Regions from separate parts of the Paenibacillus macerans genome, predicted to be linked through region 1. Evidence: predicted binding sites of a transcription regulator. Region 1 holds the regulator's gene; the other holds the start of a gene.
The links. The regulator CtsR, encoded in region 1, represses protease genes until heat stress. The targets are predictions, from matches to a motif close to ATGGTCAATAAAGGTCAAACA.
Positions count from the first base shown of each region.

Region 2: the regulator CtsR is predicted to act here: its motif matches at 6,138-6,158, upstream of clpP (ATP-dependent Clp endopeptidase proteolytic subunit ClpP).

Region 1 is NZ_UGSI01000002.1:965,003-977,451, reverse strand. It holds gene DYE26_RS27330 (PIN/TRAM domain-containing protein) at 1-536, opposite strand, end outside; gene DYE26_RS27325 (nucleoside triphosphate pyrophosphohydrolase family protein) at 744-1,139, shown strand; gene pssA (CDP-diacylglycerol--serine O-phosphatidyltransferase) at 1,477-2,205, opposite strand; gene disA (DNA integrity scanning diadenylate cyclase DisA) at 2,258-3,334, opposite strand; gene radA (DNA repair protein RadA) at 3,348-4,715, opposite strand; gene clpC (ATP-dependent protease ATP-binding subunit ClpC) at 4,964-7,408, opposite strand; gene mcsB (protein-arginine kinase McsB) at 7,441-8,499, opposite strand; gene mcsA (protein-arginine kinase activator protein McsA) at 8,512-9,036, opposite strand; gene DYE26_RS27290 (CtsR family transcriptional regulator) at 9,083-9,541, opposite strand; rRNA gene rrf (5S ribosomal RNA) at 10,311-10,427, opposite strand; rRNA gene DYE26_RS27280 (23S ribosomal RNA) at 10,626-12,449, opposite strand, start outside.
Region 2 is NZ_UGSI01000001.1:4,941,401-4,953,849, forward strand. It holds gene DYE26_RS21950 (phosphoglycerate kinase) at 1-10, opposite strand, end outside; gene gap (type I glyceraldehyde-3-phosphate dehydrogenase) at 230-1,240, opposite strand; gene DYE26_RS21960 (sugar-binding transcriptional regulator) at 1,318-2,373, opposite strand; gene DYE26_RS21965 (ABC transporter substrate-binding protein) at 2,733-3,887, shown strand; gene DYE26_RS21970 (extracellular solute-binding protein) at 3,968-5,302, shown strand; tRNA gene DYE26_RS21975 (tRNA-Arg) at 5,977-6,051, shown strand; gene clpP (ATP-dependent Clp endopeptidase proteolytic subunit ClpP) at 6,254-6,850, shown strand; gene ade (adenine deaminase) at 7,172-8,983, shown strand; gene DYE26_RS33185 (hypothetical protein) at 9,326-9,520, shown strand; gene DYE26_RS21990 (hypothetical protein) at 9,615-10,364, opposite strand; gene uxaC (glucuronate isomerase) at 10,645-12,051, opposite strand.

The sequences.
Region 1 (12,449 bases):
ATATCCGCGATTCTCCCGTCGATAATCACGCTCGTGTCCAAAATTTTATGTTCTTTAGACCCGTGTTCATCCTCGGGGACGGTGCCTCCCCATTTTCCCGATTTCCAGAATGATGACAATTCTTCCTTCTTGGCAAGTCCAACGCAAAGCCCCATGTACCCAAACAGCGCCGATACGGCGAACCGGGCGAAGCTCTCCAGAGATCCGAGCCAGGTCGCAAGCGGATAGACCATTAAAGAAAGAAGAAGTCCCGCAGTCAATCCGGTCGCGCCGGCCGCCATGTCATTCATCGGAATCCGGGTCAACGCGGCGATCCACGCTTTAATTCTCGCGGATACGACATCTGCAGCCAGCGAAAACAGGAACATGAACAGCGCGGCTCCGGCAGCCGCCATGATCAGGTTCACCGCCAAAGGGCTCATGCCGTCGGACCAGGAACGAACCGGTTCCGGCATTACGCCCAGCAATCCGCCCTCGGTGTACCCGAACCATGCGCCGCACAGGCCGGCTGCGATCCGTAAGTATTTTTTCAGCACGTCTATCTTCACCTCCTGAATAACTATCTTCGTTATCCAGTATGATCCAAATTTTGGAGACGTAATCGGTGGGGGATAACTTTTTTTGGAAAACGGCAAACGGCCGATATGAAGGAGAAGGCCCATCGCTATGGGATTTCTGGTTGATAAGTGGGGAAAATGTGGCATATAATGAATTCAATTCATATATATTGAGGTGGATGGAAAATGAGCGCACCAAGCCTTCAGTCTTTTCAAGAACAAGTTTCCGAACTGTTGCTCCGTCACCGCAGTTTGCTGGATGTTTTGTCGAAAATGGGACAAACCAACGCGGCCGCCGTCCGTTCCGTGACCAAGTCCGTCACCGAATGCGGCTGCATCGAGCTGCATGCCACCAAGCAGGATTTCGAGCCGGGCATGGACTTGCAGCACGCGAAAGAGACGATTGCCAAGCATGTTCATGGCGAGTTATGCGAAAACTGCAAAGACGCCATTATCAATGAGCTCGGACGCAACCTTTTCTATATGTCCGCCCTTTGCAATTTGCTCGGGATTCAAATGGACGAGATCATCGAGCGGGAATCCCAGAAATGCGCCACGTTGGGACTTTTTAATTTATCGTAAGGGGCTGCCGGTGACACTAAGGCGCTTAACAATCCACGAAATGTAAAAGTGCAGGCCTTTTTCGCCTAAGTGCCCCTGAATCGGCTCGTCAAATGCAAATGTGCAGTTCATTTCCGGTTAAAAGCCACTTTTTCTTCAAATTACCGATATTCAGATGTGCTTTTGCATTTCAATCGCCCAAAAACGGAGATTTACGATAAATGAACTGTGCTTTTGCATTTGGTAACAGAGAGGGTTTCTCATGCCGTAAAGTCAACCGCAGCAGCGCTTATCATACTTATACTTAAAAAGGCATCGATCCTTCCGTCCGGCGGAGATCCATGCCTTTTTTCGCATATCAGCGTTTCGGCCGATACAATTCTTCCGTTTCGTTTTCGTCTCTTCGTTTACGGCGGAGCGCCCTGCCGATATTTTGCCGCAGTCCATAGGCGGCGTACAGCAGCAGCGGAATGAAAATCAGCTTGGAAAGCTGATCCGGAAATGCCACGGCGAGCACAACGGCGGCGATGACGACGATGGGCGTATATACGACCGCTTTTTTCGGCAGGCCGATTTTTTTGAAATTCGGATACCTGACGGTGCTGACCATCAAATAAGACAACAAAACCATGGCCGCTGCGCAATAAACCGCCGAGATATCTTTATTAAACAATGACAGGGTGGCCGCCACACCGCCCGCCGCCGGGATCGGCAATCCGACAAAATATCCCGGAGCTCCCTTTTGCACGTTGAACCTTGCTAATCTCAAAGCTCCGCACATCGGGAAAAGAGCCGTCACCACCCACGCCAAACCGGGCTGAAGTTCCGGAAAAGAGACCAAATACATAATCAGTGCAGGAGCGACGCCGAATGAAATAATGTCCGATAAGGAATCGAGCTCTTTGCCGAATTCGCTTTGGGCATTCAGCGCCCGCGCGACCCGTCCGTCCAATCCGTCGAGCAGCATGGCGACGATCACCATAATGGCCGCTAAGCTGTAACGTCCTTCCAGCGCCATTATGATCGCCAGCATTCCGAGCAGCATGTTCCCCAAGGTGAACATGTTAGGAATCGATTTCGTAAACATTTCTTTCACCTCGAAAGATATTCCCGAACATCATCTGCAGATGATAGGGGAATTAAATTTGTCTGTCAATGAATACCTGTTCCTGAAGGCGTTTCAGCCCTTCCTTGATCGCCCGTGCCCGAACTTCGCCGATCCCGTCCACCTCGTCGAGCTCCTCGATGCTGGCCATCATGACGTTCGGCAGCTGATGGAACCGCTCCACCAAATTGTGAATGATCACGTTCGGCAGACGCGGGATTTTATTCAGCACCCGGTAGCCGCGCGGAGAAATAAGTTCCTCGGACGTCGCCATCGCGGCGGGATAACCGAGCAGCCGGGTAATGTGATTGTCGTCAAGCAGTTCGTCATCGGTCGACCGCTTGAGGCCCAAAATAATCTCGCGAATCGCCTCGTCGCTGTCTTCTTTGGCGTAGTCTTTATACAACAGCCAAGCTTCTTCCTCCATATTGCTGACGAGCTCCTCCATCTGCATGCTGATCAGGCGCCCCTCCGTCCCGAGCTCGTTAATGTACCGCTTGATCTCCATCTTGATGCGGATCACCATCTCCACCCGCTGAATCACGTTCACCACTTCGGGCAATGAGACCAGCTCCTCAAATTCGGAGGCGGTCAAATTGGTCAAAGCCTGATTGAGCACCGCTCTGTATTTTTCCAGCGTTTGAATCGCCTGATTCGCCTTGGTCAAAATAACGCCGATTTCCTTAAGCGCGTACCTTATGTTTCCCTGATACAGCGTAATGATGTTGCGGCGCTGGGAGATGGAAACGACAAGCTTGCCGGTCTGTTTGGCCACCCGTTCGGCGGTGCGGTGACGTATCCCCGTTTCCGCGGAGGAGATGGAGGAATCCGGGATCAGCTGCGTGTTCGCGTACAGAATCCGCTTTAAATCTTCGCTGAGGATAATCGCCCCGTCCATTTTGGCGAGCTCATAGAGATAGTTCGGCGAAAAGTCGCAGTTGATGGAGAAGCCCCCCTCCACGACCTCCATCACCTCCGGGCTGTAGCCGACGACGATCAGCCCCCCGGTTTTGGCCCGGAGCACGTTTTCGAGCCCGTCGCGAAAGGCCGTCCCCGGAGCGACTAGCCTCAGCAATTCATTCATTTTTTCCGTTTGGGTAGTTTCTTTCATCATTCAATGCCCCCTAATCTAACGCAACAGCTAGCGCATCTGCAACGGTATTTACGCCAATCAACTCGATTCCTTGCGGTCCTTTCCATCCTTTCATGCTCTTCTCCGGCAAAATCACCCGCTTAAAGCCCAGTTTGGCTGCTTCCTTGACCCGCTGCTCGGCCCGGGACACCGCCCTTACCTCGCCGGTCAAGCCCACCTCTCCGAATATGACGTCGTACGGCTTGGTCGGTATATCGCGGAAGCTGGACGCCACGCTGACGGCGATCGCCAGGTCCACCGCCGGTTCATCCAGCTTGGCGCCGCCGGCCAGATTGACGTAGGCGTCCTGATTTTGCAGGAACATGCCCATTCTTTTTTCGAGCACGGCTAGAATCAGGTTCATGCGCTGATGATCCACGCCGGTCGCCATCCTGCGCGGGGAGGGAAAATGCGTGGCCGCAATTAAGGCCTGCAGTTCCACCAGCATCGGCCGCGTTCCCTCCATGCTGGCCACGACCGTGGAGCCCGCCACCCCAAGCGGCCGTTCCGACAGGAACAGCTCCGACGGGTTGGCGACCTCGGTCAGGCCGGATTCATTCATCTCGAAAATGCCGATTTCGTTGGTCGAGCCAAAACGGTTTTTGACCGCCCGCAGCAGGCGGTAAGAGTGATGCCGTTCCCCTTCAAAATAAAGCACGCAGTCAACCATATGCTCAAGCAGCCGCGGGCCGGCGATCGCGCCTTCCTTGGTCACGTGTCCGACCAGCACGGTGGCGATTCCCTGCCCTTTGGCGATGCGCATGAACCGGGCCGTGCATTCCCGCACCTGCGATACGCTGCCCGGCGCGCTGGTCACTTCCGGCAGGTACACCGTCTGAATCGAGTCGATGACGAGAAAATCCGGCGCAACGCTTTCGATCGCCTCTTCGATGCCGTCCATGCTGCTTTCGCACAAAACGAACAGTTCGGGAGAAAGCGCGCCGAGACGCTCCGCCCGCAGTTTGGTCTGGCGTACGGATTCCTCCCCCGAGATATACAATACTTTAAGCCCGGACCGGGCCAATTCATGAGACGTTTGCAGCAGCAGCGTCGATTTGCCGATTCCGGGGTCTCCGCCGACGAGCACCAGCGACCCGGGGACAACTCCCCCGCCAAGCACCCGGTTCAGCTCACCGATTCCCGTTTGAATCCGGGGTTCCTTGCCGCTCTCTATATTTATGATCGAAAGCGGCTTTTCTTTCGCATGAAATAACCCGGAATTCAGCCCTTGCGTTTTGACGGTTTTCACCGTTTCCTCCACCATTGAGTTCCACGCGCCGCACCCCGGACACTTGCCGTACCATTTGGGCGATTCGTAGCCGCATTCGCCGCAAAAAAACTTTGTTTTTACTTTAACCATTTATCTCTCCTTCTCATCGACGCAAAATATGACAAATCTTGCAAATCCGGTTCCGCTGATGTATATTCAAATTTTACCATTCTTTGAGAATTCACGTAAAGTTTTTAAAGCCTTTGCAAAAAAAGAAACTGGATGAAAAAAAGCAGCTCCAAAGCACCGCTTGGAAGCTGCCTTTCATATATTTCATCGGCTTTAACATGGTTCTATTTTAGGCCTTACCTAAAAGTCAAGGACTTTTTAGCCTAGATTTACGCATTTTTGACAAAAGTTCCTGTGCGCTCTACGGTCAATTCGCCGTTCTGTTCGTCGATCGTCAACGAATCGCCTTTCTTGACGTTGCCGGTTAAGAGCTCTTCAGACAGGCGGTCCTCGATGTGCTTCTGGATCGCCCGGCGCAGCGGCCGCGCCCCGTAGGCGGGATCGTAGCCCTCTTTGGCCAGGAACTCCTTCGCTTTATCGGTCAGCGTAAAGTCAACGTCGTATTCGCGCAGCCGCTTGCGCAGCTCCTCGGACATAAGCGAGACGATTTGACCGATATGCTCTTGCTCCAGCGAGTGGAACACGATAATCTCGTCGATCCGGTTCAGGAACTCCGGACGGAAGCTCTTCTTCAGCTCTTCCATCACTTTGCCCTTCATGTTGTCGTAATCCGCTCCCGCATCCTGCACCGCCGTGAAGCCGAGGCGCGTATTGCGCTTGATCGCTTCGGCGCCCACGTTCGAAGTCAGGATAATCAGCGTGTTGCGGAAGTCGACGACCCGGCCTTTGGAGTCGGTCAACCGGCCGTCCTCCAGCACCTGCAGCAGGATGTTGAACACTTCCGGATGGGCTTTCTCGATTTCATCGAGCAACACGACGGAATACGGTTTGCGGCGCACCTTCTCGGTCAGCTGGCCGCCTTCTTCATAGCCGACATATCCCGGAGGCGCTCCGACGAGGCGGGCGGTCGAATGTTTCTCCATGTACTCCGACATATCGATGCGGATCACCGCGTTCTCGTCGCCGAACATCGCTTCGGCCAGCGCTCGGGCCAGCTCGGTTTTCCCGACGCCCGTCGGGCCAAGGAAGATGAACGAACCCATCGGCCGTTTCGGGTCCTTAAGGCCTGCGCGGGCCCGGCGGATCGCCCGGCTCACGGCTTTCACCGCTTCATCCTGGCCGATCACCCGCTCATGCAGAATACTCTCCATATTGAGCAGGCGTTCCGTTTCCTCTTCCTTCAGCTTGTTCACGGGGATTCCCGTCCAGCTGGCGACGACCTGGGCGATATCTTCCGGCGTCACTTCGGAATCGGTGCGGCCTTGTTTTTCTTTCCATTGGTTTTTCGTCAGCTCAAGCTCTTCGCGGATCTTCTGTTCGGTATCGCGAAGCGCCGCCGCTTTTTCGAATTCCTGGCTTTGCACGGCCGCGTCCTTCTCCTTGCGGATGTCCTCGAGCCGGCTTTCCAGCTGCTTCAGATTCGGCGGTACCGTATAGGTGTTGAGCCTTACTCTGGACCCGGCTTCATCGATAAGATCGATCGCTTTGTCCGGCAGGAAGCGGTCCTGGATATAGCGGTCGGACAGCTTAACGGCTTGATCAATCGCTTCATCGGTGATTTTCACGCGGTGATGCGCTTCATAGCGGTCGCGCAGCCCGTGCAGAATTTGGATCGCTTCTTCCACCGACGGCTGGTCGACCGTAATCGGTTGGAAGCGCCGTTCCAGCGCGGCGTCTTTTTCGATGTACTTGCGGTACTCATCGAGCGTCGTCGCCCCGATGCACTGCAGTTCGCCGCGGGCCAGCGCCGGCTTCAGGATGTTCGAAGCGTCGATCGCGCCTTCCGCGCCGCCGGCCCCGATCAACGTATGCAGCTCGTCGATGAACAGGATAATGTTGCCGGCCTGGCGGATTTCGTCCATGATTTTTTTCAGGCGGTCTTCAAATTCGCCGCGATATTTGGTTCCCGCTACGACGGAGCCCATATCGAGCGTCATGACGCGTTTGTCGCGCAGCGTTTCGGGAATTTCGTTGTTGATGATTTTTTGCGCCAACCCTTCGGCGATCGCCGTTTTACCGACCCCCGGCTCCCCGATCAGGACCGGGTTGTTTTTCGTCCGGCGGCTGAGCACCTGAATAACCCGTTCGATTTCCTTGCTGCGGCCGATGACCGGATCAAGGTTACCTTCCTTGGCGGAGGCCGTCAAATCGCGGGCCAAGCTGTCCAGGGTTGGCGTATTGACATTGGCCGGCGCGCCGTGATGGCTGGAGACGGCTTCGCTGCTGCCGAGCAATTGCAGCACTTGCTGGCGCGCCTTATTCAGGCTGATGCCAAGGTTGTTCAGTACGCGCGCGGCGACACCTTCGCCTTCACGAATCAACCCGAGCAAAATATGCTCCGTGCCGACGTAAGTATGGCCCAGCTTGCGCGCTTCGTCCATCGACAGTTCGATTACTTTTTTGGCGCGCGGCGTATAGGCGATATTGGTGGGCTGCTCTTGTCCGCGGCCGATCAAGGTTTCAACTTCGTCCTGGATTTTCTCCAGGCCAAGTCCGAGCCCGATCAAAGCCTTGGCGGCAATGCCTTCGCCTTCGCGAATGAGGCCAAGCAGCACGTGCTCCGTGCCGATATTGTTATGTCCAAGCCTTACGGCTTCTTCCTGGGCTAAGGCCAGCACCTTCTGGGCGCGTTCCGTAAATCTTCCAAACATCATCTTCTCCTACACCTCCATAGTTAATTTACCTTTTATTTCCCCATTCGTTCACGAATGAGTTTGGCGCGGTACATATCCCTTTCTCCCGGGGACATGCTCCCGCTGAATTTCTTTTGCAAAAAACCAGGCTGCGTGAGCACGTTCAATTCGTTCAGCACCTCCGTGGGTACCGAATCGATCAGTCCGAGATCCACGCCGAGCCGGACGTCGGACAGCCGCTGTGCGGCTTCTTTGGAATCGATGATGGCGGCGTGCGACAAAATCCCGTAGGAGCGCATCACCCGGTCCACCATCCGAAGCCGAGATTCCCCGATCAGCTTCTCTCTGGCCGTTTTCTCATGCTGAATGATCTGCAGGACAACCCCGTATAAATTTTCTATAATCTCCGCTTCGCTTTGTCCTAGTGTAATCTGATTTGAGATTTGAAACAAGTTGCCCGTCGCTTCGCTGCCTTCCCCGTAGATGCCGCGCACCGTCAATCCCACCTGCGACACCGCCGACAAAATCCGGCTGATCTGCTGCGTCAGTACCAATGCCGGAAGGTGCATCATCACCGAAGCCCGCAGGCCGGTGCCGACATTCGTCGGGCAGCTGGTTAAGTAACCGCGGCGATCGTCAAAAGCGTAATCGACATGAGCTTCAAAAATATCGTCGATCGCCGTCGCTTTCTCCCAAGCCTCCTGCACCTGGAATCCCGGATACAAACATTGGATTCGCAGGTGGTCTTCTTCGTTCACCATAATGCTGAGACTTTCGTCTTCACTGATGAACACCGCCCCGCTTCTGGATTCGTTCGCCAGGTTGGGGCTGATCAGGTGCTTTTCCACCAACACCCGTTTGTCAAGCTCGTCGAGGTCCGCAAGCAGGACCGGATGAAGCTTGCCGTAGGACTTCAAGCGCTCGTCGGACAGCACGGTCTGCAGCTGCTTCAGCACCTCTTCCGACTGCTGGTTGGTGGCCAGCATCGGGAAAGGCTGGTGCTGGAGGTTGCGGGCGATCCGCACCCGGCTGCTGATGACGATGTCCGACTGTTTGCCCTCCCGTCTCATCCACTCGCTTAGCGGCTGTTCTGTAAAACGGAGTTTTGACACCCTGCATCCCTCCTACTCTGCGGAAATATTCTTCTCAAGCTCGCGGATCTGGTCCCGCAGCGCTGCGGCTTCCTCGAATTCTTCCTGCAGGATCCGATACTGCAGCTCGCGTCGAAGATCGTCGAGCTTGCGTTTGACTTGAATGTGGCCGCCGGTCCGCTTCGGCACCTTCCCGACATGGACCGTGTTGCCGTGAACTCTCTTGAAGAGCGGGTCCAGGCGGTCGTTAAAATATTTGTAACAAGAGCTGCAGCCGAAACGGCCGATTTTGCTGAACTGGGAGTAGGTCATGCCGCATTCTTCACAGCGTACGCTTTCGGGACTTTTGGTTCCGGAAATCTGGCCTTTGCTTGACGGGCTCAAATCCAGGAAACCCGACAGCAAGTTGTGGATCGAAAAACCGCCCGAGGTCCCCGGAAGCATCTCCCCTTTTTCACGGGCGCAGGCCTCGCAAATGTGAAACTCCGTCTTTTCCCCGTTCACGATTTTGGTGAAATGCAGGGTTGCCGGGCGCTTGCCGCATTCTTGACATTGCATAGGTGTCCCTCCTTTATGGATTGACTGCTAATAACCTCCGCTCACCCTAACTCAACAAAGCAATCAGCATCGCTTTCATTAGTTTTGCCCGAATCTGGTCGCGGTACGGCAATTTGATCGCCAGGACGTCACGGGAGATGGCGGAACGCATCAGCGCCGCTTCCCGGCGGCTTAAGAACCGGGCTTCTTCCAGTTGATAAATGAGCCCTTCGGCCGCGGTCTGCCCGATCTCGTCCCCGATCGTTTGCTGCAGGTGGGTGTGCAGCGAGGTTGGACCCGGCAGCTCAATCCGCCGAATCCGCACGTAACCGCCGCCGCCGCGCTTGCTTTCGACAAGGTACCCTTTCTCCAGCGTGAACCGTGTGCTGATCACGTAATTGATCTGCGACGGCACGCAGGAAAACTGGTCGGCAAGATCGTTACGCTGAATTTCTATCGTTCCTTCAGGACTTTCATGCAAAATACTCTTGAGATATTTTTCAATGATATCTGAGATATTACGCATTCACTCATCCTCCATTGTTCCAAACGTGAAGCTCCTAAAAACTCATGCTGTACTGTTCTACCGGCTATCAGCAGAATATGCCGCCACCGGGCTTCTGTTGACTTTGACTTTCTTTGACTTTATTCTCATTATACCATATTTTGATCATTTGCCAAGAGGGTTTCCGCAATCAATTTCAGTGTGATCGACCAGCGGCGAAAATATTCGTGCTCCAGGGGCATCAAAAAAGCGAAAAACGCAGTATCCGGCCCATTGGACTTGCTTAATCGGTTTTTCGACATTTTAGCGAAACAAGCTTGGCCCCTTTTGCCCCCAAATGACATTAAACGTCATTACCCGGGGATTTCCCGCTAATATTGCATCAAATTCTGGTCTGACAGATACATCTCCGACCACGAAACAATTCTAACGGTTGCCACAACCGCTATTTATTCCAAAAACGTTGGATTTCAAACTGTAACGGATGCCACGGCGCTTATTTCACTGAAATCCGGCTGATTTTGCTTAAATTCAGGCAGATAAGGGCGCTCACAACCGTTAGAATTTGGATAAGGCCCCTTTTCGTAAAATAGCCGCTGCTGCAACCGTTAGAGTTCCGATGGGCAATAGGTGGGCAACAGTATTGATTCGAAAAGCTGGGTTTTAAAAAAAGTCGGAAATATCCTCTCGGAGTCTGCTGTATAACTTAGTACCCTATCCATCTCATCCCGCTGCAGCATTCCGAAAATACAAAAAACACCGCCGAGTGATCGGCGGTGCTCTTCTTCATGCTTGGCGGCGTCCTACTCTCCCAGGACCCTTCGGTCCAAGTACCATCGGCGCTGGAGGGCTTAACGGTCGTGTTCGGGATGGGTACGCGTGGAACCCCTCCGCCATCGCCACCAAACGATTCAAGGCGTTAATCCTTGAAAACTGGATACGAAACTTGATTTGCGTGTTAGCCCCTATTCAGTTCCCGGGGTCCCCGAAAAGTAATCGGAATTACCTACGAAGCCTCGCGTCACTTTTTGGGGTATATTTTTGGGCCCCGCCAAAGTACTCGGACTCAGCTTCGAAGCTTCACGTCACTTTGGTGGGTAGAGTTTTGGATAAGCCCTCGACCGATTAGTACCTGTCAGCTCCATGCATTGCTGCACTTCCACCTCAGGCCTATCAACCTCGTCGTCTTCAAGGGGTCTTACTAATTGGGAAATCTCATCTTGAGGGGGGCTTCACGCTTAGATGCTTTCAGCGCTTATCCCGTCCGCACTTAGCTACCCAGCTGTGCTCCTGGCGGAACAACTGGTACACCAGCGGTGCGTCCATCCCGGTCCTCTCGTACTAAGGACAGCTCCTCTCAAATTTCCTGCGCCCACGACAGATAGGGACCGAACTGTCTCACGACGTTCTGAACCCAGCTCGCGTACCGCTTTAATGGGCGAACAGCCCAACCCTTGGGACCTACTTCAGCCCCAGGATGCGATGAGCCGACATCGAGGTGCCAAACCTCCCCGTCGATGTGGACTCTTGGGGGAGATAAGCCTGTTATCCCCAGGGTAGCTTTTATCCGTTGAGCGATGGCCCTTCCATGCGGTACCACCGGATCACTAAGCCCGACTTTCGTCCCTGCTCGACTTGTCAGTCTCGCAGTCAAGCTCCCTTTTGCCTTTGCACTCTGCGAATGATTTCCAACCATTCTGAGGGAACCTTGGGGCGCCTCCGTTACTCTTTAGGAGGCGACCGCCCCAGTCAAACTGCCCGCCTGACACGGTCCCCGTACCGGCTTACGGTACCGGGTTAGAACTCCGATACGATCAGGGTGGTATCCCAACGGCGCCTCCATGGAAGCTTGCGCTCCCACTTCCTAGGCTCCCACCTATCCTGTACAAATCGTATCAAAGTCCAATATCAAGCTGCAGTAAAGCTCCATGGGGTCTTTCCGTCTTGTCGCGGGTAACCTGCATCTTCACAGGTATTAAAATTTCACCGGATCTCTCGTTGAGACAGCGCCCAAGTCGTTACGCCATTCGTGCGGGTCAGAATTTACCTGACAAGGAATTTCGCTACCTTAGGACCGTTATAGTTACGGCCGCCGTTTACTGGGGCTTCGGTTCACAGCTTCGGGTTTAACCCCTAACCGCTCCCCTTAACCTTCCAGCACCGGGCAGGCGTCAGCCCGTATACTTCGCCTTGCGGCTTCGCACAGACCTGTGTTTTTGCTAAACAGTCGCTTGGGCCTTTTCACTGCGGCCCCCTCGGGCTATAAACCCTACCGGGGCACCCCTTCTCCCGAAGTTACGGGGTCATTTTGCCGAGTTCCTTAACGAGAGTTCTTCCGCGCGCCTTAGAATTCTCTTCTCGCCTACCTGTGTCGGTTTGCGGTACGGGCACCTTCTCCTGGCTAGAGGCTTTTCTCGGCAGTGTGAGATCATGACCTTCGGTACTGTAAATTTTCCCTCCCCATCACAGCCCAGCCTTACGGTGTGCGGATTTGCCTACACACCAGCCTCACTGCTTGGACGGGGCATTCCATCGCCCCGCGTCACTACCCTCCTGCGTCACCCCATCGCTCATAGCGGATTACGGTGGTACAGGAATTTCAACCTGTTGTCCTTCGACTACGCCTTTCGGCCTCGCCTTAGGTCCCGACTTACCCTGAGCGGACGAACCTTCCTCAGGAACCCTTAGGCTTTCGGCGGATCAGATTCTCACTGATCTTTTCGTTACTCATACCGGCATTCTCACTTGTGTACTCTCCAGCGCTCCTTACGGTACACCTTCAACGCATACACAACGCTCCCCTACCCCTGATGCAAAGCATCAAGCCATAGCTTCGGTGGTGTGTTTAGCCCCGTTACATTTTCGGCGCAGAGTCACTCGACCAGTGAGCTATTACGCACTCTTTAAATGGTGGCTGCTTCTAAGCCAA
Region 2 (12,449 bases), on a different contig from region 1:
TCTTGTTCATCTCCACGTTCCTCCTAAAGGTGTGCGCAGGTTCTCCCAAGCTTTGAAAACCGCGCATCCACGGCTATAATTCTGATTTCTCTCCTAAGCGTAAGTCTGTATCTCTATTTTTTTATTTATAACATGCGTGTGTGTGAATATCGTTCTTGCTTCAAGACCAAAGAGGAGTCCTATTGACAGGTTGCTCCTCTTTGGGATTTATATCAGGTTGGCCGGGATATTACTTAACTTTTTTTGCGAAGAATTCCAAAGTACGGACCAATTGAGCGGTGTAGGACATTTCGTTGTCGTACCAAGCCACGGTTTTGACGAGCTGTTGGTTGCCCACAGTCATCACTTTTGTTTGAGTCGCATCAAATAAGGAACCGTATGTCATGCCCACGATATCGGAAGATACAAGTTCTTCCTCGGTATAACCAAACGTTTCCGGATCGGAAGCGGCTTTCATCGCTGCGTTAACTTCATCAACGGTAACGGTTTTTTCAAGAACAGTTACGAGCTCTGTCAGGGAGCCGGTCGGTACCGGAACACGTTGAGCCGCGCCGTCCAGTTTACCTTTCAATTCTGGAATAACCAGACCGATCGCTTTAGCTGCACCGGTCGTGTTAGGAACAATGTTGGATGCAGCAGCGCGAGCACGGCGGAAGTCGCCTTTCGCATGCGGAGCGTCCAGCGTATTTTGGTCGCCGGTGTAAGCGTGGATCGTCGTCATCAAACCTTCAACGATGCCGAATTTGTCGTTCAGCGCTTTAGCCATTGGAGCCAAGCAGTTGGTCGTACAGGAAGCACCGGAAACAACCGTTTCGGAACCGTCCAGGATTTCATGGTTAACGTTGTAAACGACCGTTTTCATGTCGCCGGTAGCCGGAGCGGAGATAACGACTTTCTTCGCGCCGCCTTTCAGGTGAAGCTCGGCTTTTTCTTTCGTCGTGAAGAAGCCGGTGCACTCCAGAACAATGTCAACGCCAAGCTCGCCCCAAGGAAGTTCCTCAGGATTGCGGTTAGCCATAACTTTTACTTCTTTGCCGTTCACTTTGAAGTAGCCGTCATGAACCTCTACTTCGCCGTCAAAGCGGCCTTGAGTTGTATCATATTTCAACAGGTGGGCCAGCATTTTGGCGTCCGTCAAGTCGTTGATCGCTACTACTTCGATGCCTTCCACGTTTTGAATGCGGCGGAAAGCCAGGCGTCCGATACGTCCGAAACCATTAATACCTACTTTTACACTCATGAATAGTTCCTCCTAGTGTTGGTTTTTTTATTAATCAAGACAGGCTAAAAGCCCGCCATGAGTAAACATCGTTAGCTTCACTTGATTTCTTGCTTGGCATCCTGCCCGAGTTGGGCTACGATCTCCGAAGCGGCGGCCTCGTCAATGACGAGGATGTCCTCTTGGCCAAAGCGCAGCACGGCGTGAATCGCCTTGGCTTTGCTTTTGCCCCCGGCAATCCCGATTACGGTTTCCGTCTCCATGATGTCTTCCAAGCGAAGGCCCAGAGTCCGCATTTTGTGGACGACGACGCCGTCTTCATTAAAATAATAACCAAATGATTCCGCGACCGCGCCTTCCTTCCGGATCTGTTCGGTCACCTGCGGCTCCAGCTTGCGCCGCCGCGCCATCTCCATCGCGTCGCCGATGCCGTGCACCACGATTCGCGCTTGCCGGATCATATTGACGATGTCTTCGATGTTCGGATCGTGGACAAGCGATTCATAAGCTTCCTTGCCGAGCAAATCAGGTACGTGCAGCAGGCGGTAACCTGCCCCCACTCGTTTCGCCATCCCGGATGCGATCGTGTTCGCCTGAATTTCCAGGCTCTCGCCCAATCCTCCGCGCGCAGGCACAAACCAGCTGTCCTTCATCGTCACGTTATGCGGCGGATTCAATTGCTCCGCAACCTCCGCCAGCGTTGTTCCGCCGGTAACGGCAACCCCGTCGCCCTCGCTCATGGAGCTTAAGAGCGCCTTGGCTCCCGCGCGCCCCAGTTCCCGCTTTACCAGCGGCGAAGCGTCGCAATCTCCAGGGACGACCACGACTTTGCGCAGGCCGTAGCTCTGACGGATCGCTTCTTCCAAATTGGCGAGGCCAAACAACTCCTTGACCACCGGCTCCAATTCCTCAAGCAGAAGCCTGCCCGCATCGCTGATTCTCATGCCGATATTCTCGATTTCAATCAGGCCCTGAGCCTTCAGAAGATCCGTTTCGGCCCGCAACACACGCTCCGTCATATCCAGTGAAGTTGCCAAGGTTCTGCGGCCAATTACGTCAGATAACATGATCTGATGAAGTATGGTGTACCTTTTCTTGAGAATGTCCATGAGATCAGGCAGAAGCTGCTTCTGAATTTCCAAAAGGTTACGCATGATCTCCATTCCTGCAAGCTCCTTCTTCTCTCCATCTCCTTGGCCTTAAAATGTCCCGGGTTAACTTTTTAAGTCCCACCGTTATTTTAACCAATTTTTAGCGTGGTTGCAAGCCTAACGTCCGTAGAATTCTCAAACTTTGGTATGGTTATACGGCGGTAAGTAAAGAAACCGTTTTATCGCTATGCTTCTTGTCCATCCCGTTTTAGTTTTGTCGGTAGGGTTGTCCAATAAACACCACTCTAAGAATGAAATTAGACAACGCATGAGCCGGATTTTTTTAATTTACAGGTATTGCATTCGGATTTACTATAAAATAGTTATAGTATATAGAATTTATTGGAAACGAGGTTCGGGAATTGCGCGGATTGCTGTTATTTTTCATGGCTTTAAATTTGGCGATTGTATCGGGTTGTGCCGGGAACACGTCTTCTCTTAAAGATAAAGAGGTTAGCTTTAGTTTAAATATCGGTTACTTCTCGCAAAAACATTTCGATGACAGATATGCCTCTCTATTGGCGCTGGAATATCCAAATTTGCGCTATACCGTCGTTCCGACGAACGATCTCGTCAAAGGAAAAGCGACATTACAAGAATGGATGAAAAACAACGAAGTAGATTTGCTTTATTTGTCTGACGATGATTTTCGGGAAGCCGCTGAAAGCGGATTGCTCCTAAAGCTTGACGATGATGTTGCCCGAGATTCCTTTCCTTTGGATACGCTGATCCCCGGTGTCGTCGAGTTAACGAAACATTACGGCAACGGCGAACTGTACGGACTGCCTCCTTCCTTTTTCAGCAGCGCTATAGTTTACAACCAACAACTGTTTGATCAATACGGTGTGGAATATCCCGGCAACCAAATGTCCTGGGAGGATACGATTATGTTGGCCAACCGATTTCCGAAAGGCCTAACCTTACCCTATCCGTCTGCGGCCGATTGGTTGATTGATATAGGGAGAACCGAAAGCCTTCAGGCATACGACGAACATACGGACAGGCTCACTTTAGATAGTCCGTCATGGGGCAAAATTTTAAAATTGGTGAAGGAACCGTTAAAACGCGGAAATATCGCCATCAACGATATAAACCAAAACGCCTTTATTACAGAAAACTACGCGATGGCCGTGGTTAATTACGAAGATTTTAAAGTTGTAGAGCAGCAAGGCTCCGATATCAAGTGGAAACTGGCCACCATGCCGGTCAGTCCAGGCTCTCCGGAAATCAGTCATCATATTTCGTTAGGGGGACTTTGGGCGATTCCCGCCAACTCGACGCAAACTGAGGCGGCCTGGGAGTTGATCCGATTTTTCTTGTCCGGCAAAGTGGCGGAGTGGGAATACCGTTCCGTATACGGGTTTTCTTCGCTGGCCGATTATATTTCATTAGGGAATGCCGACAAAAATATCGAAGCCTTCTACATGCTGCAGCCCTCAAAAGAAGAAAATGCCGTTTCCGAGCAGGCGTATAACCTGATCAATGCCTACGTTGATCGCATGCTGTCCAGCGAGTGAATTTCTAGTACGGGAAGGTCGGGAGTCGGCGGAACAAGCTTTCCTAAACTGCACCCGTTTATAATAAAGGGGATCAGAACATGTATAAAATAACGCGTACATTTATAGGCTTGGCGCTTATGACAGTCTTATTATCAAGCTGCCAAACGCGTCAGCCGGAGGAGCCTGTCGTCCTCAAAGTTGCTTATCCGTCCGCCAAGCAATTTTATGTTAATTTTGGTTATGCTTTTGAAAACAGATATCCCAATATCGATGTTCAAGTGATTCCAAGTGATCCGGTATCCGAAGAAACGGGTTGGAATCGTGAAGCGGATGTTATTTACATCAATGGTATGGAGCAGTATAAGACGGCTATTGAAAAGGGGATTTTAAAACCGATTTCTCCCCCGTTCACCAATGGATCGGAATCCGGCGACCTTTCTCCGATTGTTACGTCGCTTTTGGAAGCTGCGTCGGATAACGGCCAGTATTATGCTCTTCCGCCTACTTTTCATAGCGAGGCGCTTTATTATAACAAGAAGCTATTTGATGCTTATCATATCCCATACCCGCAAAACGGAATGACCTGGGAAGAGGTGTTTGCATTAGCCGAACGGTTCCCGACAGAAGATGATCAAGGAAAATCCCTTTATGGAATACAAATGAACTATTATCGCAATGTTACCATGAACTTTATTTTAAAAGCCGGTCAAACGGAAAACCTGACTTATCTCGATCCAAAAACCATGAAGGTCACGATGAATACGGATAAATGGAAGTCCATCTGGACCGCCGCGGTGAAAGCTTTTCGCGCCGGGGCAGTTTATGATCAGGGAGAAGAAGCCGATTCGATGGAACACCCCAAGTTTTTAACTGAAAATGCCGCTATGACCATTAGTTCCAATGCTTTTGCATATGATTTCGAGCCGTTCTCCCATTTTGAAGGAGCTACCTTGATCGACTGGGGAATGGTTACAGCTCCGGTGGACCCTTTGAATCCGGATTATATGAATTTCTACGAAATATTTGACTTTTTTGGCGTTTCTTCAAGCACAGAACATGCAGCCGAAGCGATGAAACTTGTTAAATTTATAGCCGGAGATCCGGTAAACAGCCAACTATTGGCCAAGAACCAGCCAAATTACGGGCTGCCTGCTGTAACCGAGTACGTGGAACCGGTTGGAGATCATGATTTGTCTCCTCTTTACTCCCTTAAAGCAAATCCTAATTATGCAGACCTGTATACCCAAGTTGATGCCGAGATCCTCGATGCCTTTCAGGACGCTGCCCAAGGCGCATTGGACAAGCTTCTGCAAAATGAAATAACCTTGGATGAGGCACTTGCCGAGGTGGAAGTGAAGGGACAAGAAGCCGTAGATACCGCGGTCCTTACTCTTGAGCAAAAAAGGAAAAGCAGCCAAGGTGACATTCAATAATGCCGACATTGAGAAGAGGATTTCCCTGCGCTTTAACACATTTCGAAATTCTTCTGCTCGAGAGATTCAGCAAATTCAAGCACTTTCTATTAATGAGGCTGAAGTTCTATTTGAAAAAGCGTTTTCTGTTCCTGCTTATAACTATACAGAAAATGAAATAAGGACTATATGATATGGGTATAAAATTTTTATACTCCATATCATTTTAAGGGGGTCGAATATGGGAAAAAAGATAAGTTTCTTTATTCCAAAATATTTGCACCCATTATAGCGCTATTTGTTGTTCTTGCCAGTTTAGGCATATTGAAAGCTACACTTCCCTTACTTTTACTTTAATTACTGAATTAAGAAGCTAAATAAACCTGAATTTCGAGAGCGCATCAGGCACGGCGGTGATTATCCAAAAGCGGTTCAGCGACCGTAAATAAGTAGGGGTAGGGCCATCTGGAGTTCAGTCGAGCCGTCCGTATTTTTAAACGGCCGTGTGCACGGCGTTCCTTGCTTGAAGCAGAAGTAATACGCAGCGTACTCGGGGCAAATAATTTTGCTGAGATGGTTCAGCGCATAATAAGCCAGCGCTAGTCTGCTGCGAATTTTGCCCATGCTAATAAATACCACTTGCATTTCCTTTGACGATACCATATAATCAATTTTGCACGCTAAATTTGTGATTTGCGCCCGTGGTCCAATGGATATGACGTAGGCCTCCGGAGCCTGAGATCGAGGTTCGATTCCTCGCGGGCGCGCCATACTTAACTAACTGCCTAATAACCGAACGCTGAGTTTCATCGCCTGAATGACTGCATAAATGACATCGGGCTTTTTTTATCCCTTGAGTTTGACTATCTTTGACTTTTGCGAATAAATTGTTTATGATGAGGTTATTATCGATCGTTTCCGTCAATTCTGATGATTGATCGAACCGAATCCAAATTTAAGGAGGTTTTATCGGTGAGTTATATTCCTATGGTCGTTGAACAAAGCAACCGCGGCGAACGCGCCTACGACATTTATTCCAGACTGCTTAAGGACCGGATCATTTTCCTGGGCTCGCAAGTCAATGACGTCGTGGCCAACTCCATCATCGCTCAAATGTTGTTTCTGGATGCGGAAGATCCGACGAAGGACATCTCCCTCTACATCAACAGCCCCGGCGGATCGATTACCGCAGGCATGGCCATTTACGATACGATGCAATTCATCAAAGCGGATGTCTCCACGATCTGCGTCGGCCTTGCCGCTTCCATGGGCGCGTTCCTGCTGAACGCCGGCGCTCCCGGCAAACGCTACGCCCTGCCGAACAGCGAGATCATGATCCACCAGCCGCTCGGCGGCGCGGAAGGCCAGGCAACGGACATTGAAATCCGGGCCCGCCGGATCCTGAAGATGCGCGACAAGTTGAACCACATTCTCGCGGAGCGCACCGGCCAACCGCTGGAACGGATCGAAAAAGACACCGACCGCGACTACTTCATGAGCGCTCTCGAAGCCAAAGAGTATGGCCTGGTCGACCAAGTCATCGAAAAAGTAAATCCGGCGAAAGCTTAAAGCCGAGCCTTAAAATGTGTGTTCAAAAAGTTCGGTTTTAAGCACCGAGAAGATTGGATGAAGCTAGGGACTAAGGAGCGGAGCGTACGTTTTGGGTACGTGAGCACCGGAAGGCCCGGCTGAATTCAAGATTCGATGCCGAACTACTTCTTGATTCACTTCGTGATCAAAAGCGGACTTTTTGAACAACCTCTTAAAGGCAAGGGCTGCCCTGAACAGTCTCCACTGTTCTAAGGGCGGCCTTTTTTGTTATGATTAGGCGTAAGAACTGAAGAGTTTTAAGGCGCTATTTTAGCGAACAGTAAAGGAGTGAACCGGGGAATGAAACCTGCTGCAAGAAAAAAGCTGTACGAGGTAAGCCGGGTTTTGGCGGAAGTGGCCGTCGGGAAAAAGAAAGCCGATTTGGTCGTCAAAAACGGCACCTTAGTTAATGTATACACCGGGGAACTGCTGCCGCATACGGATGTCGCCGTGGCCCAAGGACGTATCGCTTACGTTGGGGACGCCGGGCATACGATCGGCGAGGAGACGGCCGTGATCGACGCCGCGGGACGTTACATCGCCCCGGGGTTGCTGGACGGCCATATGCATGTGGAAAGCACGATGCTGTCGGTGACCGAGTTTGCCAAGGCCGCTTTGGCTAAAGGGACGACCGGCGTTTTTATGGATCCGCACGAAATCGCCAACGTGTTTGGCGCCGAAGGCGTGCGCTGGATGCATGAGGAAGGCCGGGGACTGCCGCTCAAGGTGTTCACCACGTTCCCGTCCTGCGTGCCGGCCACCGACCACCTGGAGGACGCCGGGGCGGCGCTGGAAGCCAAGGACATCGCCGAAGGCATGACCTGGGACGGTGTAGAGGGGCTGGGCGAAGTGATGAACTTCCCTGGTGTCGTTTACGGAGATGCGAAAATGAGCGGAGAGATCCGAGCGACGATGGAAGCGGGAAAAACGGTCACAGGCCATTTCCCCAGCGATGACAAGCTCATGCTGCAGGCGTACATCGCCTCCGGCGTCACCTCCGACCACGAGACGGTCACGCGGGAGCAGGGGCTGCTTAAGCTGCGCCTCGGCATGCATTTGATGATCCGCGAGGGCTCCGCCTGGCATGACGTCAAGGAAGTGATCAAGGTCGTGACCGAAGACCATGCGGATACGGCCAATATCATGCTGGTCACCGACGATGTGTACCCGCAGACGCTGATCGAAAAAGGCCACATGAACCATGTCGTGCGCCGGGCCATTGAGGAAGGCGTGGAGCCAGTCACCGCGATTCAGATGAGCACGATCAACACGGCCCGTTATTTCAAGGTGGACGCTGATGTGGGCGGCATCGCCCCGGGAAAATGCGCCGACCTGCTGCTGATCTCCGATCTAAAGCGGATGGAGCCGTCCACCGTGATTGCGGACGGGACCGTCGTTTACGATAGCGGAGAGCTGCGCGTGCCTTTCCCGGCGTATCCGTATCCGGAACGCGCGCGAAATTCAGTGCATTTGGCCCGCCCTTTGAAGCCGGGCGATTTCTTGCTCGCCAGCCAAAGCGGGAAGGCCGAGACGAAAGTTCATGTCATCGACGTCATCGAAAACAGCGCGCGCACGCAAAAAGGAACCGCCAGCCTGAAAGTGGCGGACGGATTCATTCAGCCGGACCCGGCGCAGGACGTCCTGACGCTGGCCTGCATCGACCGCCATCACGGCTCCGGCGATATTTCGCTAGCGTTTACCCGCGGCTTTGGGCTGAAACGGGGCGCCGTCGCCTCCACGGTGGCGCATGACAGCCACAACCTGCTCGTGATGGGCGCAAACGCTGAGGACATGGCCTTCGCCGCGAACGAGCTGGCCAAGCTGGGCGGCGGCATGATCGCCGTGCAGGACGGGCAGGTGCTGGCCGCCGTGCCGATGGCGATCGCCGGCCTGATGTCCGAGCAGCCGCTGGAAACGGTGGCCGCGCAGGTCAAGCAGCTGGGGGCCGCCTGGCAGCAGCTCGGATGCCCGCTGAACGCGCCGTTCATGACGTTTTCGCTGATCGCCCTGCCGGTCATTCCGGAGCTTCGCATTACTAACCGCGGGCTCGCGGACGTAAACGAATTCCGGCTGATCCCGGTGGAAATCGTAATTAAGGAATCAGTTTTTTGAAATCTGTCCTAGATGTCTAAACATAAAAAAACCGTTAAAGACTGGGGCCCGCCTGATAGCATGAGAATGCTCGAATTGAATATTTTCCCAATAATTCCTACGCAGGTTTTATGAATTGCATAATTAATGTAGGAGAGTTAAAATTAGGTATAAGGAAAGGAGTGAGATACAATAAAAAAAACTTTTCTTATTTTTTCAGTTTTAATGTTGCTGGTAAGTTGCAGTACAACTCTTAACTTTAGTGGTGAGAGTACCAATTGGAAAGGGAGCTATCAATCGACAATTAATACTAAAACCAGTAGTGAACAGGGCACTTATGAATTCCGCTTTAAAGGTAAAAAGATGAAAAATAATACTGTTGATGAGTTGTTAATAGATAATAATGGTAAAAATACCAAAATAACAGAAATCTCTCTACAAAAAGGAACAATAAAAGTACCAGTGACCTGCTCAGGTTGCGCAATATCAAGCAAAAATAATTCAATAAAAATTACAATAAAATGGGATAATACTGAGGAAACCTTTAATTTAAAATAGCATAAATGAAGAAAAGAAACTCCAATCTTAGGAAGATATTTAATCATCCCAAGATTGGAGTTTTTTCAAAAATTATCTACGAAACATTTTATGCTTAATTATTATATTCAAGATTATTCTGATGAGCTAGTTCCCATGTTGAGTCAGTTCCACGTTTAATTGTAATGTAGGAATTTAGGCCCATTACAACCTTACTTTCAACGGGATAGGACATAGCAGAAGTAGCATCGTATGAGAAACTATTGCCAGTCGGATATTTATCTGCGTGCTTCACCACAACCCCTCCCCCTGCTCTATTTCCTGTTACACCATATCTAACATGACGGTCAGACAATCTGTATTGGCTGTCAATATTATCCCATCCACCAGAAACAGAATCTAGCGTGTAAGTGTATAAATTTCCATTTCTAGATCTAGTAAAGTATACAGTTGAATAAGCTCTTATACCGTATGTTCCATCCCATTGCTCCTCATCTTTACTACCGAAAGGTCGAATAATTCCACTATCATCATTCTCAGAGACAACAACAAATGAGACAATTTTAAAGTTTTCGATTGTCTCATTATTCTTTTTCACCTCTAATAATTTTTGAGTTGTAGAAAAGTGTCTTATCACATCATTATCCGATACCGCCCCAAGTATTGACATGTGCTCCTTGAAGTTATTATCTGTTTCATCAGTGACTCCATTTTTGGCTCTTTCAAAAAGCAAATCGATATCGGTTATTTCATCGGCCCTATAGATAATTTTCCCATCCAAGGAAGCAGACTGAGCAAAACTGGTATCCCCAAATAGAGTCAGCAAAAAAACAATTGACAAAACTAAACTTGTAACCTTTTTCATAGAATCACTCCTTATAATTTTTTTTCTAACATATATAAATATATCATAAATGTTGGTAATTTTATACTATATTTTCCCTTTTATTATTTTACAAAAATAAAACTGCCTGAATAGCCACTTCCTTTTATCGATACTGGTTGAATCATCCATCCGGCAGTATCACGAAATCCGCCTCATTCCTGCCTAGGTGCCGCAGCAAAACAAAGGGGAAGGCTGCACTGCCGTCAGCCTTCCCCTAAATATTCACCGTAGACAGCCCATCCGGCCGTCCTTTCATTTTCTACTCCGGAAACGCAAAATACCGTTTGGCGTTATCGTGACAAATATCGGTCACCATGGTGCTGAGCAGCTCGAAATCCTTCGGCGCTTCGCCCCGCTCCACCCAATCGCCGAGTACATCGCAGAGCAAACGGCGGAAGTACTCATGCCGCGTATAGGACAGGAAGCTGCGCGAATCGGTCAGCATGCCGATGAACTGCCCCAGCACGCCGAGATTGGCGAGCGTCTTCATTTGCTCGATCATCCCGTCCTTGTTGTCGTTGAACCACCAGGCGGTGCCGAACTGGATTTTACCCGGGACGCCGCCGCTTTGGAAGCAGCCCGTAATGCTGGCGAGCGCCGGATAATCGTTTGGGTTCAGCGAGTACAAAATCGTCTTCGGCAGCGCCCCGTCACGTTCCAGTGCGTTCAGCAAGCCGGCCAGCGCGGCGGCGACGGGACCGTCATTGATCGCGTCGTAGCCGGTGTCCGGTCCGAGGCGTTTGAGCATCGCGCTGTTCGTGTTGCGCAGCGCATGGATGTGCAGTTGCATCGCCCAGCCACGCTCGGCGTACTCCCTACCTAGGAAACGCATCGTGTAGGACTTGTACTTCCGCTCCTCCGCCGGGGTGACGCTGCCTTTCTTGAGCGCCTTGTCGAAAATCGCCTCCACTTCCCGCAGCGTCGTCTCCTGGTATTCCATCGTATCCAGCGCATGGTCGGACACCCGGCCCCCAGCTTGATGGAAAAATTCAATCCGCTCCCGCAGAGCCTCCAGCAGCGCGCCATAACTGTCCACCGCTTTGCCCGCCGCCTCCAGCTTGCTTAGCCAAGGTTTGAACGTATCGCGGTTGATCTCCAAAAATTTATCCGGCCGGAAGCTTGGCAGCACCTTCGTGTCGAAATCCTCCAGCTCTTTGATTTTGAAATGATATTCCAGCGAATCCGCCGGGTCGTCGGTGGTGCATACGACGGTGACCTTCGATTTCTTGATCAGATCCCGCGCGCCAAACCCTTCGCCCTGCAGCAGGGCATTGACCCGCTCCCAAATCGCCGGCGCCGTCCGTTCGTTCAGCAGCTCGTCGATGCCGAAAAACCGCTGCAGCTCCAGATGCGTCCAATGGTACAGCGGATTTCCGAGCAACTGCGGCACCACTTTCGCCCATGCCAGGAACTTGTCGTAGTCGCCCGCCCCGCCGGTGATCAGTTCCTCGTCAACGCCGCAGGCGCGCATCACCCGCCACTTGTAATGGTCGCCGCCCAGCCAGGCCTCGGTAATGTTGCGGAATTTCTTGTTCTCGTAAATCTCCTGCGGGCTCAGATGGCAGTGATAGTCGATGATCGGCAGCTCCTTGGCATATTGATGATACAACTCCTTCGCCGTATCGCTGTTCAGCAAAAAATTTTTCCCCAGAAACGTTTTGGCCATTTCTCCGTGCTCCCTTCGTTTTTCAGCCTGATAGATTCCATAATATCAAATGCATGTTAACGTTAACATTACTAGTTGATTTAATTGTAACCGTTTTATCCCGAAACGCAAGAACAAAACTCGATTATGATTATTCAAGTGGATTCGCGCCCGGCGGCAGCAACTGGGTGTGTGATTCGTGATGTGCGCTTTGCCGGACGCCTTAGACGCGGGACGCATGGTCTGCCCCTTAACCGCAGTTGTAGGCGGTGCCGGAACTCCGGCAGCCATGCCGTTCATGCACAAACTTGCAATCGTCAAGAGCGTGCCCATAACTCTCATGTTGTTCGGTTTCATTTGATTTAGCCGCCCCTTTGCTAGGATACCCCCATTATCACCTGGCCGGGTGAAAGTCCTGC